DNA from 2 places in the Pedobacter sp. KBW01 genome. Region 1 is predicted to be linked to the other one. Evidence: riboswitches for the same ligand, from Rfam matches in the RefSeq annotation. Region 1 holds a riboswitch; the other holds the start of a gene.

Region 1 (6,217 bases):
TTGAGCATAATTGATAAACTTTTTAGCTATCCTTTCATCTGCTTTAAAGATCTGCGGATGAAACATACAGGCTAAAGCTTCAATACCTTCTACCAGAGTGCCTACACTAGGCTGGGTAAACATATCAAAATCTGCAATGTACACCTGATTGTTTTTTACAGCTTCCAAATCATTCCAGCCCGTTTTAGTTGTAAGCAAACTCATTTCTTCGAGGCTGCGTTTTTGATCGAAGCCACAAGGTGCAATAATCAAAACCTCAGGATTATACGTTACAATCTTTTCCCATGGGGTAACAATCGAATCGCCTGCAGGGTTAGAAAGCATATCAACCCCTCCTGCTGCTGCAATCTGAAAGGGAATCCAGTGCCCGCAATTGTATATAGGCTCTATCCATTCCATTAGCATCACACGCTTCAAAGGTGATTTGCTTTCCCGCAGTTTATCTAAAATCTGATCGGTTTTCTGCTGTAATCCTGCCAGATAGCTAAAAGCTACTTCTTCTTTTCCCAATGCCCTGGCAATGGTAATGGCGCATTCGAAAACATCCTGCAGGTTATTGGGCGAAAGCGGCACCAAAGTTGGCTGCTTGCTCAGTTTCATTACTGCAGTTTCGGTACAAACTGTATCTATGTTGCATACTTCGCAAATATCCTGCGTAAATACAACATCAGGCGCAATGCTTTCCAGAAGTGCATCATCTACCCAATACAGACTTTTGCCCTGTGCTTTGGATGCAGAAAAAATCCGGTCGATTTCTATACTCGAATAGTTTTTACCTTCCAGGATACAGCGTACTACCTTGGGTTGATCTGCTGCTTCTTTCGGACATTCGAAGGTTACACCATGCAGGTAATCCTGAAGGCCCATATCGTAAATCATTTTTGTGGCAGCGGGTAAAAAAGAAACGACTTTCATTTGATGTAAAATGGAAAAGGTAAAATGTAATTGAATATTCTAAGTTAAAAAAAATCCTCTTTTGAACTGAGTCAAAAGAGGATTTCTATTTTTAAAAGGTATTATTATGCAGCTTGTGCTTCTAATTTTAATACCGGATATTTTGCTTTTAAAATCTCGAAAGCGCCAAAAAGTAAGGCTCCATAAATAACTGTTCCTTCTAAGAATCTAATTTCGAATGGAATAGCTTTAACCAAACAGTTCCAGTAACCTGCTAAATCCTGGGTATATGCCGGATTATTAATCCAAACACCCAAGTCGGTAACCAACCAGTGGATAAGCACAATAGTTAATGTTGAGGCCAATAAATTTACCACGTTTACATTTTTAAGCAGAATTCTACCTACTAAAACCATTAACGCAAAAGCAATATAGGTCCAATACCAGCCCTGGTACAAAAATGAACCCCCACTGTATTTACTGAAAATGGTTGAAGCTAAAATAAAGTCGCTTAAAAACAAACTCAACAACGGAAAAGCAAAAGCTTTGGCGTGATCTTTAAAATAGGCACCACCGAATAAGGCAACCGCTCCGATTGAGGAGAAATTAGCAAATTTCAGTTCATCTGAATTAAATGTTACCAGTAAACGGAAAGCCGTAATCACCAATATCATTAATAGCAGTATTAAGGTGCGCGGATTAAACTTTAAATGAGACATTGTATTTTGGTTATTATTTAAGCAAAGTTAATTTTTTATTAGCGTATATTAAAACTTACGCCTGTATTAAAGTTAAAGCCAGGTGTATTGTAGCCAATAATTTCACTGTATTTTGCATTCAGGATATTTTTGGCATCAAAGAATACTTTTACGCGTTTTTTAGCCAAAGCATATTCTACGTAAGCATTTAGCAATTTATACGATGGCAGCTCTTCGTTTAAATAAGATATAAAATTGGTATCGAAACGTTTACCAAAGTAACGGTAATTGGCGCTGATGTATAAGTTTTGAGTTGCCTGTGCACCCGCTGTAATACCAAAAGTATTTTTCGGTCTGCGGATCAGGAAATCTACAGTTCCGGTATTTCCTTCAACATAAGCATAATAACCATTAACATTAAATACACTAAACTTAACTGCCGGCTCTACCTCTACTCCTTTAAATTTCTGGTTTCCCTGGTTAATATAACCTGTAGTGTAAACAATAGCATCGGTTAAATCGCGTTTAAAACCAGCTACACGCAAGCTAAACTGATCATCGGCAAAGCTCAGGTTTACACCTGCTTCGTAGTTCTGCGATTTTTCTGGCTTCAGGTTTAAATTAGCTCCATATTGTCCGAAAAGCATGTTTAAGCTAGGCACTTTGAACGCTGTAGATACCGTTCCAAACAACTTCACTTCTTTAATGATATTGATGGTTGGGGTTACCGAGTAAGTATAGTTTTCGCCATATTGATCGTGTTTGTTGTAACGGCCGCCTACCTCAAGGTTAAACACACTTAAATCGTGTAAAAACAACGATCCATAAGCTGCAAAAATGTTGGTTGTCGGATTGCTTGAATTGGTAATCAGTTTTGTTTTGCGGTTATCGATACCTACTAATAAATCTAATTTATTACCCAATTTCTGATTGTAGAATAAATCGATCAGGTTCATTTTACCGTAATTTACAAAATTACTGGCAAAGCCCATGAAGCTCGAATTTACATCGTTCGAGTTGCTTTCGTGACTATAGTTTAAAGTAATTTTTCCGGTATTGAGTTTGTATTCGGCATTAAAACCTCCGCTAAACTGCTTCAATATCGAATTATTGGCTGGTAAACCATCAGCAAAAGCGCCTTCATCTATTTTATAGTTACCATAGAAATAACGTAAAAACGGATTAACAGAAAGGCGCTTATCCAGTTGAATACCGAAATTAGCATTAACCCCATCCGTTTTAAAGCCATCTTTATCAAATTCGGCTGTGCTGCCTGCCGGCGCTACCGCTTCCGAAATACCATCGGTTTTAAGGTGTGTATAGTTAATGTTGTAAGAAAAACCTTCAACACCACCATTCAAGCCAATTGTTCCTTTATACGTTTCAAAACTTCCGGCACTGGCTACACCATAAATGGTATTTCCTTTTGGTCCGCCTTTTTTGGTTACAATATTAATTACCCCTGCTACTGCATCTGAACCATAAATGGTAGACTGGCCACCTCTTAAAATTTCGATATGATCAATCTGATCGATTGAGAATAAACGTAAATCGAATGTTCCGCTGATACTTGAAGGATCGTTCTGTACAATTCCATCAATTAATACCAACGTATAACCGCTAGCCGAGCCCCTGAAAAAGATACTCTTATCCTTACCCTGACTGCTGTTTCCACCGCTGATGATGATACCAGCTTGCTCATTCAATAAATCGGGTAATGATTTTCCGTTGCTGCGCTCCAACACCTCTCTGCTGATGATGCTAACCACTTTACCGGTTTGTGATTGTTTTTGATCGTTTTTGGTGGCAGAAATTACCACATCTTTAAGCTGCAAAGTGTCTTTTTGCTGCGCATTAGCCAACTGGCTAATCATTAGCTGCGCCAGACCTAAACCAGCAGCGGCTAAAATTGTTGTTTTGTTCATTTTGATGGTTAGTTTTACCTATAGCCAACAGATTGTAAAAAGAAATGAAAATACGTAAACGTTAAGTACTTCAAAACCCAGCTTCAATCCCCGAAAGCTACGAAATTAATGCTAGAGGCAGGTCTTCTGACTTACTCCCGGTTTTCTGCCTTCCCATTCCGGCGAGCCGGAGCAGTGGCGAAAGAATAGAAAAACCGTTACAGAGCTTACAGCTGCGGGACAGTTACAGATTTACACTGTATTCCCTTTTAATTCCGGATGTAATGCCGGAAACCAAAAGCGCCGCAAATGTAATAAAAAAAATACAACAACAATAGAATGTAAAATTTATTAGCACCAGGGCTTTTCCTGTGATCTAAACGAGCAATTTTTCCGTTATCGAGAAATGACGATCACCTTTTAAATCTGCGACCTTTACTGTGTAATCAGCGGGAAATATTCGCTAACCATTTTCGCGCAGATTTAATGATGAACGCAGATAAAATAAAGACTAAGCGCTTATGACTAAATATTAAACGTATCAGGCGAATTACCGAAACCAACTAGCCTGATACAAATTCATTATGATTAGATATGTTTTGTATGTAATTCAATACATTTTGAGTGTCGCGTGATATGATTTCAGTCTTCTTTGATATAATTTGTATGTAATTCGATACGTTTTGAGTCTTGCATGATACTTCTTCAGTGTAATTTGATACTTTTTGTATGTAATTAAATACGCTTTGGGTCTTGCATGACATGATTTCAGTCTTTTTTGATATGATTTGTATGTAATTCGATACGTTTTGAGTCTTGCAAGAAAATATTTTAAACTAACCAGATGCAGATTAACTCTTGTTAGTATTTATTAAAAACGATGTAAACGAAAAAGGCCTGCACCAGGCAGGCCTTCTTTTATTGAGACGTTATTTATAGGTAGATGCTCGTATTTATTTGATCCCTAAATCAACTGCACCTTTAACTTCAGTAGAAATTTCTCCAAGGCTACCTGCATCGGCACTTTGGCCAGTATACACCTTAACAAAATCGATTGTTTTTAAATCAACTTTGTTTCCGCTTTTATCAACCGCCCACGATAAATCGAAGCTGTTATACAGATTGGTTTTGTAATCATCGCCTGTAGAATAACTGTCGGTATAGCCCCAATCAAAAGGAGAACTGATCACAATACTACCTACCTTACCTGTTGATGGCGGTAATAAGGTACCTTTAAACGTAATTGTTTCCTGATTTGCAGCAAATTCAGGGTAAAAATTGTGTTTGTGAAAATTATTAACCTTCACTTCGCCGCTATTTCCCTGGTTATCTTTCCAGGTTACATTTGCAAACGCTTTAGGGTTGGTATAGGTAATCTCATAGTTTTTAATGGTTGTAGCTTTGGTGTACTCGCTTCCGGCCAATTCATACCATTCATCGTCAGCAAGGCCATTACCATTGCTATCCTGACTAACCATTACAACGCCTGGTTCAGAAAAATGATAAGGAGCACCTGATGGGTTACCATAAATGGCAAGATCGTTACCTGTGTTATTAACTACCGAGTGGTCGAAACCGAAAATAATGTAGCCACCAAAGCCACCTAAAGAGATTAAGTTAGTGGTACTTCCAATTAATTTCTGCGCCTGTTCTGGTTTACCTAAAGTTTCGTTTACAAATTGCCCTGGTGCAGGTAAATAATCTAAAATCCGGCTAATAAATTTGCTGCTTGCAGGTGTAATCTCAACCACCGGAACCGGAACGGTAATGGTGTAAGTATGTGTAAATTCGCCAGCTTCGTTATAACCCTTGTACGCTAAAACATAAGTACCGGCTTTTGTGGCAGTAAAGTTATAGTTGTAAATGGTACTTACCACTTTGCCATCTAATTTCCATTCGTGCTGAAAAGCCTGGCCATTGTTTGTACCTGCGCTAAAATTGGTTGCTACCGCTACCTTAGCTTGTACTGCATCTGTTTTAACCAGTAGATTTACATCAGGCCCGAGTACGTTATCTTTCTTACAACTGAATAAGAACAGACAGAAAACCATGGCATAGTTTATTGATTTTTTCATTTTGTGTGTGTTTATGTTATTTAAATAAGAATGCAATGTGTGCCGGAATATCGCCGGTGGTAAACGTAAATTTCTTTTTGCCTGCTTTATCGAAACAGTAAATGGTACCTGGAGTAACATAATCCCTGGCATCGGTTACAAAAATATCTCCTGATGTTGGATCTACTGCAATGCCATAAGGGAGTGTAATTGAAGCTTCAGTACCATCGGTTATAAAATTATTACTTGCAACTGTTTCATCTTTTACGTTAAGTTTCACGTAGGTTGATTTTGAGGTAGCGTAGCTGTAAGAAAACAGGTAAGCGTCATCATCATTAATCCAGAAGTCGCTAACAGGAACATTGAAGTTCTTTTTAACAGCATCGGTTTTGGTGTCGATTACATACAGCGACGAAGCAATGGCTGCATAATCACCTCTCGAAATCACATACACATCACCATACTTATCGGCTTTTAAATGGTGAAGGTTAATGGCAACATCAATTTTTTTAATCTCGGTATTGGTTGTTAAATCAATTACCGATACAGTTCTGTCGTAGTTTGGATAGTTGTAACCACCAGAATTGGCCACATAGAGTTTGGTACCTACAACCGCCATTTCTTCGGGTTGATTACCTACCGTTATTTTAGTTTTAATGGTACTCAA
Region 2 (6,217 bases), on a different contig from region 1:
CCACCAAAGGCCTTACCACCAGCACCATGCTTAAGCAAAATCTGTATCTGGAAAAAATAGAGCTCGAGAAAGCAATTAAGCTGGAAAATATTTATTATGATTTCGATAAATCTGATATCAGGCCTGATGCAGCTATTGAGCTTAACAAACTGGTTAAAATTATGAAAGATAACCCAACCATTTGGATTGAGCTGGGTTCGCATACCGATAGCCGGGGTAACGATCAATATAACATGCAGCTATCGCAAAACAGGGCCAATGCTGCCGTTCAGTACATCATTAACCAGGGCATTGCCCCGAACCGGATTACTGCTAAAGGTTATGGCGAATCGCAACTGCTTAATAAATGTGCTAACGGTGTAAAATGTACAGCAGCCGAACACCAGTTAAACCGGAGAACCGAATTTAAGATTGTAAAATTATAAAACGTTGCTGTGCAGCAAGCGGCTTTTAGCGTTAGGGATAGACTAAAAAGCCCTTGTTTGCATGGCTTCGTTTTTTAGCAATTATTCTAAATACACCATAACCATAGGGTTTATATTTTCTCCTTATTAACAACTAATTAATTTCGGAACTCCTACGGATTTTCTTCACATGTTATCGAAGCAATTCCGAAGAAACAGGCTATATTAACCTTTGTTTACAGGCTTAATTTAAGGTTGCCAATTTATTTCACCACCTAAGACATGTAAGAATATTAAAGGTTGGAACGAAGACACGATTGCAATTTATTTACCATTTAAGACATATAAGCTCATGTAAGGGTAATTGTACTTATATGAAACTTATATGTCTGATATGGTTTTTGTTTTACATGGTAATAAATTGAGTTGTCATCCTGAGCTTGTCGAAGGATCTGCCTTAACCTAATTCAATCATTCAAAACTCAATTACGCCAATACCTCTTCGCGCATTTCCTGGGCTGCTGCCACCATTTCAATCAGTGCTTTTTTGGTTTCATCCCAATGGCGGGTTTTTAATCCACAATCAGGGTTTACCCAAAGCTGATCGGCAGGAACCACAGCTTTCGCTTTTTCCAAAAGCTGCACCATTTCTGCTCTTGAAGGTACCCTTGGCGAGTGGATATCGTACACACCAGGCCCAATTTCGTTCGGGTATTTAAAGTCGGCAAAGGCATCAAGCAGTTCCATTTGCGAACGCGAACATTCAATTGTAATTACATCGGCATCCATATCGGCGATATTTTGGATAATATCGTTAAACTCCGAATAGCACATGTGAGTATGGATCTGCGTTTCGTCTTTTACACCGCTTGCCGAAATTTTAAAGGCCGTAACCGCCCATTTCAGGTAAGCCTGCCAATCTGTTTGGCGTAACGGAAGGCCTTCGCGTATGGCTGGCTCATCAATTTGAATGACTTTTATTCCTGCATTTTCGAGGTCTACCACTTCATCGCGGATAGCCAGTGCAATTTGGTTACAGGTAACTGATCTCGGCTGGTCGTTACGTACAAAAGACCATTGCAATATCGTAACCGGACCGGTTAACATGCCTTTTACAAGGATTGGGGTTAACGATTGCGCAAATGCTGTCCAGTAAACCGTCATGGCTTTAGGGCGGTCTACATCACCATAAATAATAGGGGGTTTAACGCAGCGGCTACCGTAGCTCTGTACCCAGCCATTTTTGGTAAAGGTAAAGCCGTTAAGCTGCTCACCAAAATACTCTACCATATCGTTACGCTCAAATTCGCCATGTACCAATACATCAATGCCAATTTCTTCCTGCCAGCGAATGGCTTCTTCGGTTTCCTTTTTTAATAAAGTATCGTATTCGGCAGGTGTAATTTCTCCCTTTTTAAATTGTGCCCTCCAGTTTCTAACTTCGGTAGTTTGTGGAAAAGAACCGATAGTTGTAGTAGGGAAAAGCGGCAGTTTTAAAATATCCTGCTGTGTCTTTTTCCTGATCGAAAAGGCATTTTCGCGTTCTGCATCTTTATCGGTAATGCCACTTACCCTTTGCTTTACTGTTGTGTTATGGATCAGCGTAGAAGTTCTGCGGCTTTCAATGGCGTTTTTGTTTTCAGTGAGTTTAGTCAGTGCCTCCTGACCGGGGGTTTCATCAGCCAATGCTTTGAGGGTAACCACCTCATCAATTTTCTGTTTGGCAAAGGCCAGCCATTGCTTAATTTCGGGGGTAAGGGTTTCCTCGTTGGTTTCCAGGTCCAGATCGCAAGGCGAATGCAATAATGAGCACGAAGGCGCAATCAATACGCGGTCGCTACCCAGTTGGGCTACTGCTTTTTTGATGATGGCTAAAGATTGCTCAAAATCATTTTTCCAGATATTTCTACCATCAACCACTCCAAGAGATAAGCTTAATGTAGCCGGAATGGCATTTAGTACTTCATCCAGCTGCTCAGGGCAACGTACCAAATCGATGTGTAAAGCCTGTACAGGTAAGCCGGTAGCCAGTGCAAGGTTATCTTTTAAGCCCTCAAAATAAGTGGCTACCAATACCTTAAGCTGCGGAAATTGTTTCCTGATTTCGGCATAAACATAATTGTAGGCTGCACGGGCTTTTTCGTTAATATCTAACGCTAAAAACGGTTCGTCGAACTGGATCCACTCTGCTCCCTGATCTTTCAGCTCTGTTAAAATCTGGAGGTAAACCGGTAACAGTTTCTTAATCAAGTCGATTTTATCAAAACCGGTTTCTTTTTCTTTGCCCAGTAACAGGTAAGAAACAGGCCCAATAATTACAGGTTTGCTGTTAATGCCCAGTTGTTTTGCCCTTACAAATTCGTTTACAATTTTGCCTGAGAAAAGGTTAAACTCCTGGTTTTTATAAAATTCGGGTACAATGTAATGGTAATTGGTATCGAGCCATTTGGTCATTTCCATGGCGGTAATGTCTAAACCATCTTTCTGGTAGCCCCGGGCCATGGCAAAATACAAATCGAGTTCGTTATTGGTTTTCTGCAGTACCACCTGGTTATAACGTTTTGGAATGGCGCCTACGGTTAGCGACATATCCAGGATCTGGTCGTAATAAGAAAAATCGTTTGAAGGAATCAGGTCGATACCTGCCTCTTGTTGTAGTTTCCAGTTTTGATCGGCAATGTTACGGCCTTTGCTCAGCAGCTCTGCCAAAGTAATTTTGCCGGCCCAATATTGCTCGCTGGCTTTTTTTAGTTCTCTGTTGCTCCCGATACGCGGGTAGCCTAGGTTGTGGGTTTGCATTTTTTCAACTTTTTAAATGGTTAATAATCATTGTAAAAAGCCCCTTGTTAATTTCGCAATGCAATAAGGAAGGAAGTATGAAGGAGCGCAATGCCACGGAAACAGGGCACAACAAGCCCATAAAGGTTTTGTACCAGTGTAACAGCATTTGTCTGACATCAGGCTTCAATCGCGAAAGCATTGTCAATTCCGGAACAGAAAGGTATCCTGACTTGTAACCGTTTTATCATCTATGGATGTTTTTGATAAAATCTTAAATGTTACTTACAGTTGCGCGACAGTTCGTGATTTACACACGATTCCCTTTTCACTTCCGGTTATTGAAATATATACAAGAACTCTTTTGCTTACAATCAGTTTTTAATTCTTTTCAAAGGTAGTTAAGTGGATATTAAAACTATTGATTGTGAAATAATAAGGTTAAACAGCTGTTTTTGTGTTGTTTTTTAGTGTATTTTGCTTTTGAGTACTTAGATTTGGCAGCAAAAAAGAAAAATATTCTATGAGCGAGCTTGATGAAACTGATTTATTACTGTTGAAGATTTTAGGCAATAACTCCAGTTACACCACAAAAGAGCTGGCAGCGCAGGTAAACTTATCGCCGTCGCCGGTTTTTGAAAGGGTAAAACGGTTAGAAAACAATGGCTATATTAAAAAATACATCGCTATACTGGATGCGGAGAAATTTAACCAGGGCTTTATTGTTTTTTGTAACATTAAACTGAAACAGCATGACCGAAAAATCGGCCACCACTTTGTGGCCGATATTTTAAAAATAGATGAAGTTACAGAATGTTATAATGTTTCTGGCGACTATGATTTTATTTTGAAGGTATATGCGAGGGACATGAAACACTATCAGGATTTTGTTTTCAATAAACTCGGCTCAGTAGAAAGTATTGGGAGTACACACAGCACTTTCGTAATGGCCGAGATTAAAAATTCGCATAACATTAATTTTTAAGGGGCTGTGGCATTCTTTCGTTTGTCTACAAGTTTGCCACACTGAGCCTGTTGAAATGCCTATTTAAACTGGTAAGTTTTAACATAATCAAATACAACCTCGTCGGGATATACGCCCTTGGTGTAGTCGCCGCCAAAACCAGTTAATTCGGTACTTAAGATCATGTATTCTGAAATACCCGACAGGCCTTTACTTGTGCGGAATACTTCGGTTCCATCAACAAAAAAGACGTATTCTACGTTGTTCCAAAGTAATCCAAAAGTGTGAAAATTATTGTCGTTAATGGTTTCGCTGGGTACAATTTTACTTTCGCTTTTGTGGGTTGCACCGTAGCCTCCCCAATGTACGGTATGGTAAGTGGCGTTTGGATTCGGCTTCAGGTATTCAAAAATATCAACTTCTGCACCCACTGCAAGTGCATTATCTGGCTGTGAACCCATTGTATTTGTTTGTAGCCAAAAAGAGGAGTGTGTACCAAGCGATTTTTGCATTTTAGCCCTGCATTCAAAATAACCGTACTTCTGGGCAAACTTACCATCGGTACACAGTTGCCCAACATAATATTTTCCATCAGTATCTTTAATCGTTTGTATCACCAGATTTCCTTTGCCATCAAGCGAAATGGTTTTATTGCCCGAAACAGTAGCATATCCCCTTACGGTTCCATCAGCCCTGTAAGCCCATTTCGTTGCATCGATTGTTGTGCCGTTAAAATCATCAACAAAAACAGGAGTCATCTGGTGAATAAAGTCGGCTGGTTTTAAAGGTTTTTGGAGAAATGGATCCGTTTTTTGCGAAAGCGTTGGTACTTCGGGAACATCATTTTTCTTGGCGCAGGATAAAAGTAGAACGGCGATTAAAATTGAAACTGTGTTTTTCATAATACATTTAAAATTTGGTTACAGGATAAAGGTGTACCTTTTTTAGAATAAGCAGGGGCTAAAATCCTTAACAAATGGGGCGAAAAATACAAAGATATTATGGGTAATATGGATGACCTGTTGCAGCAGGTGCATAGGCCTGTAGGTAGGAAGCTGCTTGTGGCCTGTAAGCTTAACATTTTCTTAATGTTCACCAAACTTAAAGGGTATACTGTCCAAATACCTTTGCCGAAAAAAGATTTATGAAACGAATAGTTGCCCTAATGGCCTTGTTGTGGCTTTCGGCGGGATATGTATCGGCACAAGAAAACCATGTGGTATTGATTAGTATAGATGGCTTACGCCCCGAATTTTATTTAGATCCGCAATGGGGCATGATTAATGTACGCCAGGCCATGCAAAACGGAGCATATGCAGAGGGCGTAAGGGGCAGTTTCCCAACGGTTACCTATCCTTCTCACACCACCATTGTAAGTGGTGTATTGCCAGCCAAACATGGTATTTATTATAACACACCTGTTGAACCGCTGGGCATTTCGGGCAAGTGGTTCTGGTATTACAAAGACATTAAAGTACCTACCATCTGGACAGCAGCTAAAGATGCAGGTTTAACAACCGCAGGGGTGAGCTGGCCGGTTACCGTTGGTGCGCCAATTACGTATAACCTGCCTGAGTATGTAATTCTTCCACAAGGTAAAGGAGAGAAAAAAGACGAGATTAAAGCCATGTCTTTGGAATCGAACCCTAAAGAGCTTTTTCAGGAAGTACAGGATTATGCGGTAGGTAAGTTTAACGAGGAATATGGTGCTTCGGTTGATTTTTATACCAGCGACCAGAATAAATCGCGCATGGCAGCCTATATTTTAAGAAGATATAAGCCAGCTTTCCTGGCATTGCACATTGCACTTTTAGATCACTTTGAACATGAGCAGGGCCGCGATGGAGATAAAGTAAGATCGGCTATCGTAGGGGCAGATGTGGCTATTAAAACCATTATGGATGCGGTAGAGGCATCGGGTATGAGCAAAAACACTACTTTCATCATTACCGGCGACCACGGTTTTGTTGATATCCACACACAGTTTAAACCTAATGTAGTACTAAACAAGCTTGGCCTTTACGATGATGCCAATAAAGAAGGCTGGAAAGCTTACTTTCAGCAAAGCGGT

What was found. Region 1 has a riboswitch for cobalamin ahead of DBR40_RS19835 (TonB-dependent receptor plug domain-containing protein). Riboswitches for the same ligand answer to the same signal wherever they lie in the genome.
Region 2: linked by a shared signal. The riboswitch ahead of metE (5-methyltetrahydropteroyltriglutamate--homocysteine S-methyltransferase) and the one ahead of DBR40_RS19835 (TonB-dependent receptor plug domain-containing protein) in region 1 are both predicted to bind cobalamin.

The regions. Positions count from the first base shown of each region.
Region 1 is NZ_QAJQ01000020.1:190,146-196,362, forward strand. Features, by position in the region: gene DBR40_RS19825 (ABC transporter substrate-binding protein) at 1-915, opposite strand, end outside; gene DBR40_RS19830 (DUF6580 family putative transport protein) at 1,020-1,613, opposite strand; gene DBR40_RS19835 (TonB-dependent receptor plug domain-containing protein) at 1,652-3,517, opposite strand; cobalamin riboswitch at 3,616-3,810, opposite strand; gene DBR40_RS19840 (PKD domain-containing protein) at 4,450-5,571, opposite strand; gene DBR40_RS19845 (YncE family protein) at 5,588-6,217, opposite strand, start outside.
Region 2 is NZ_QAJQ01000028.1:34,322-40,538, reverse strand. Features, by position in the region: gene DBR40_RS23185 (OmpA family protein) at 1-425, shown strand, start outside; gene metE (5-methyltetrahydropteroyltriglutamate--homocysteine S-methyltransferase) at 891-3,203, opposite strand; cobalamin riboswitch at 3,383-3,562, opposite strand; gene DBR40_RS23175 (Lrp/AsnC family transcriptional regulator) at 3,706-4,167, shown strand; gene DBR40_RS23170 (family 16 glycosylhydrolase) at 4,227-5,048, opposite strand; gene DBR40_RS23165 (alkaline phosphatase family protein) at 5,291-6,217, shown strand, end outside.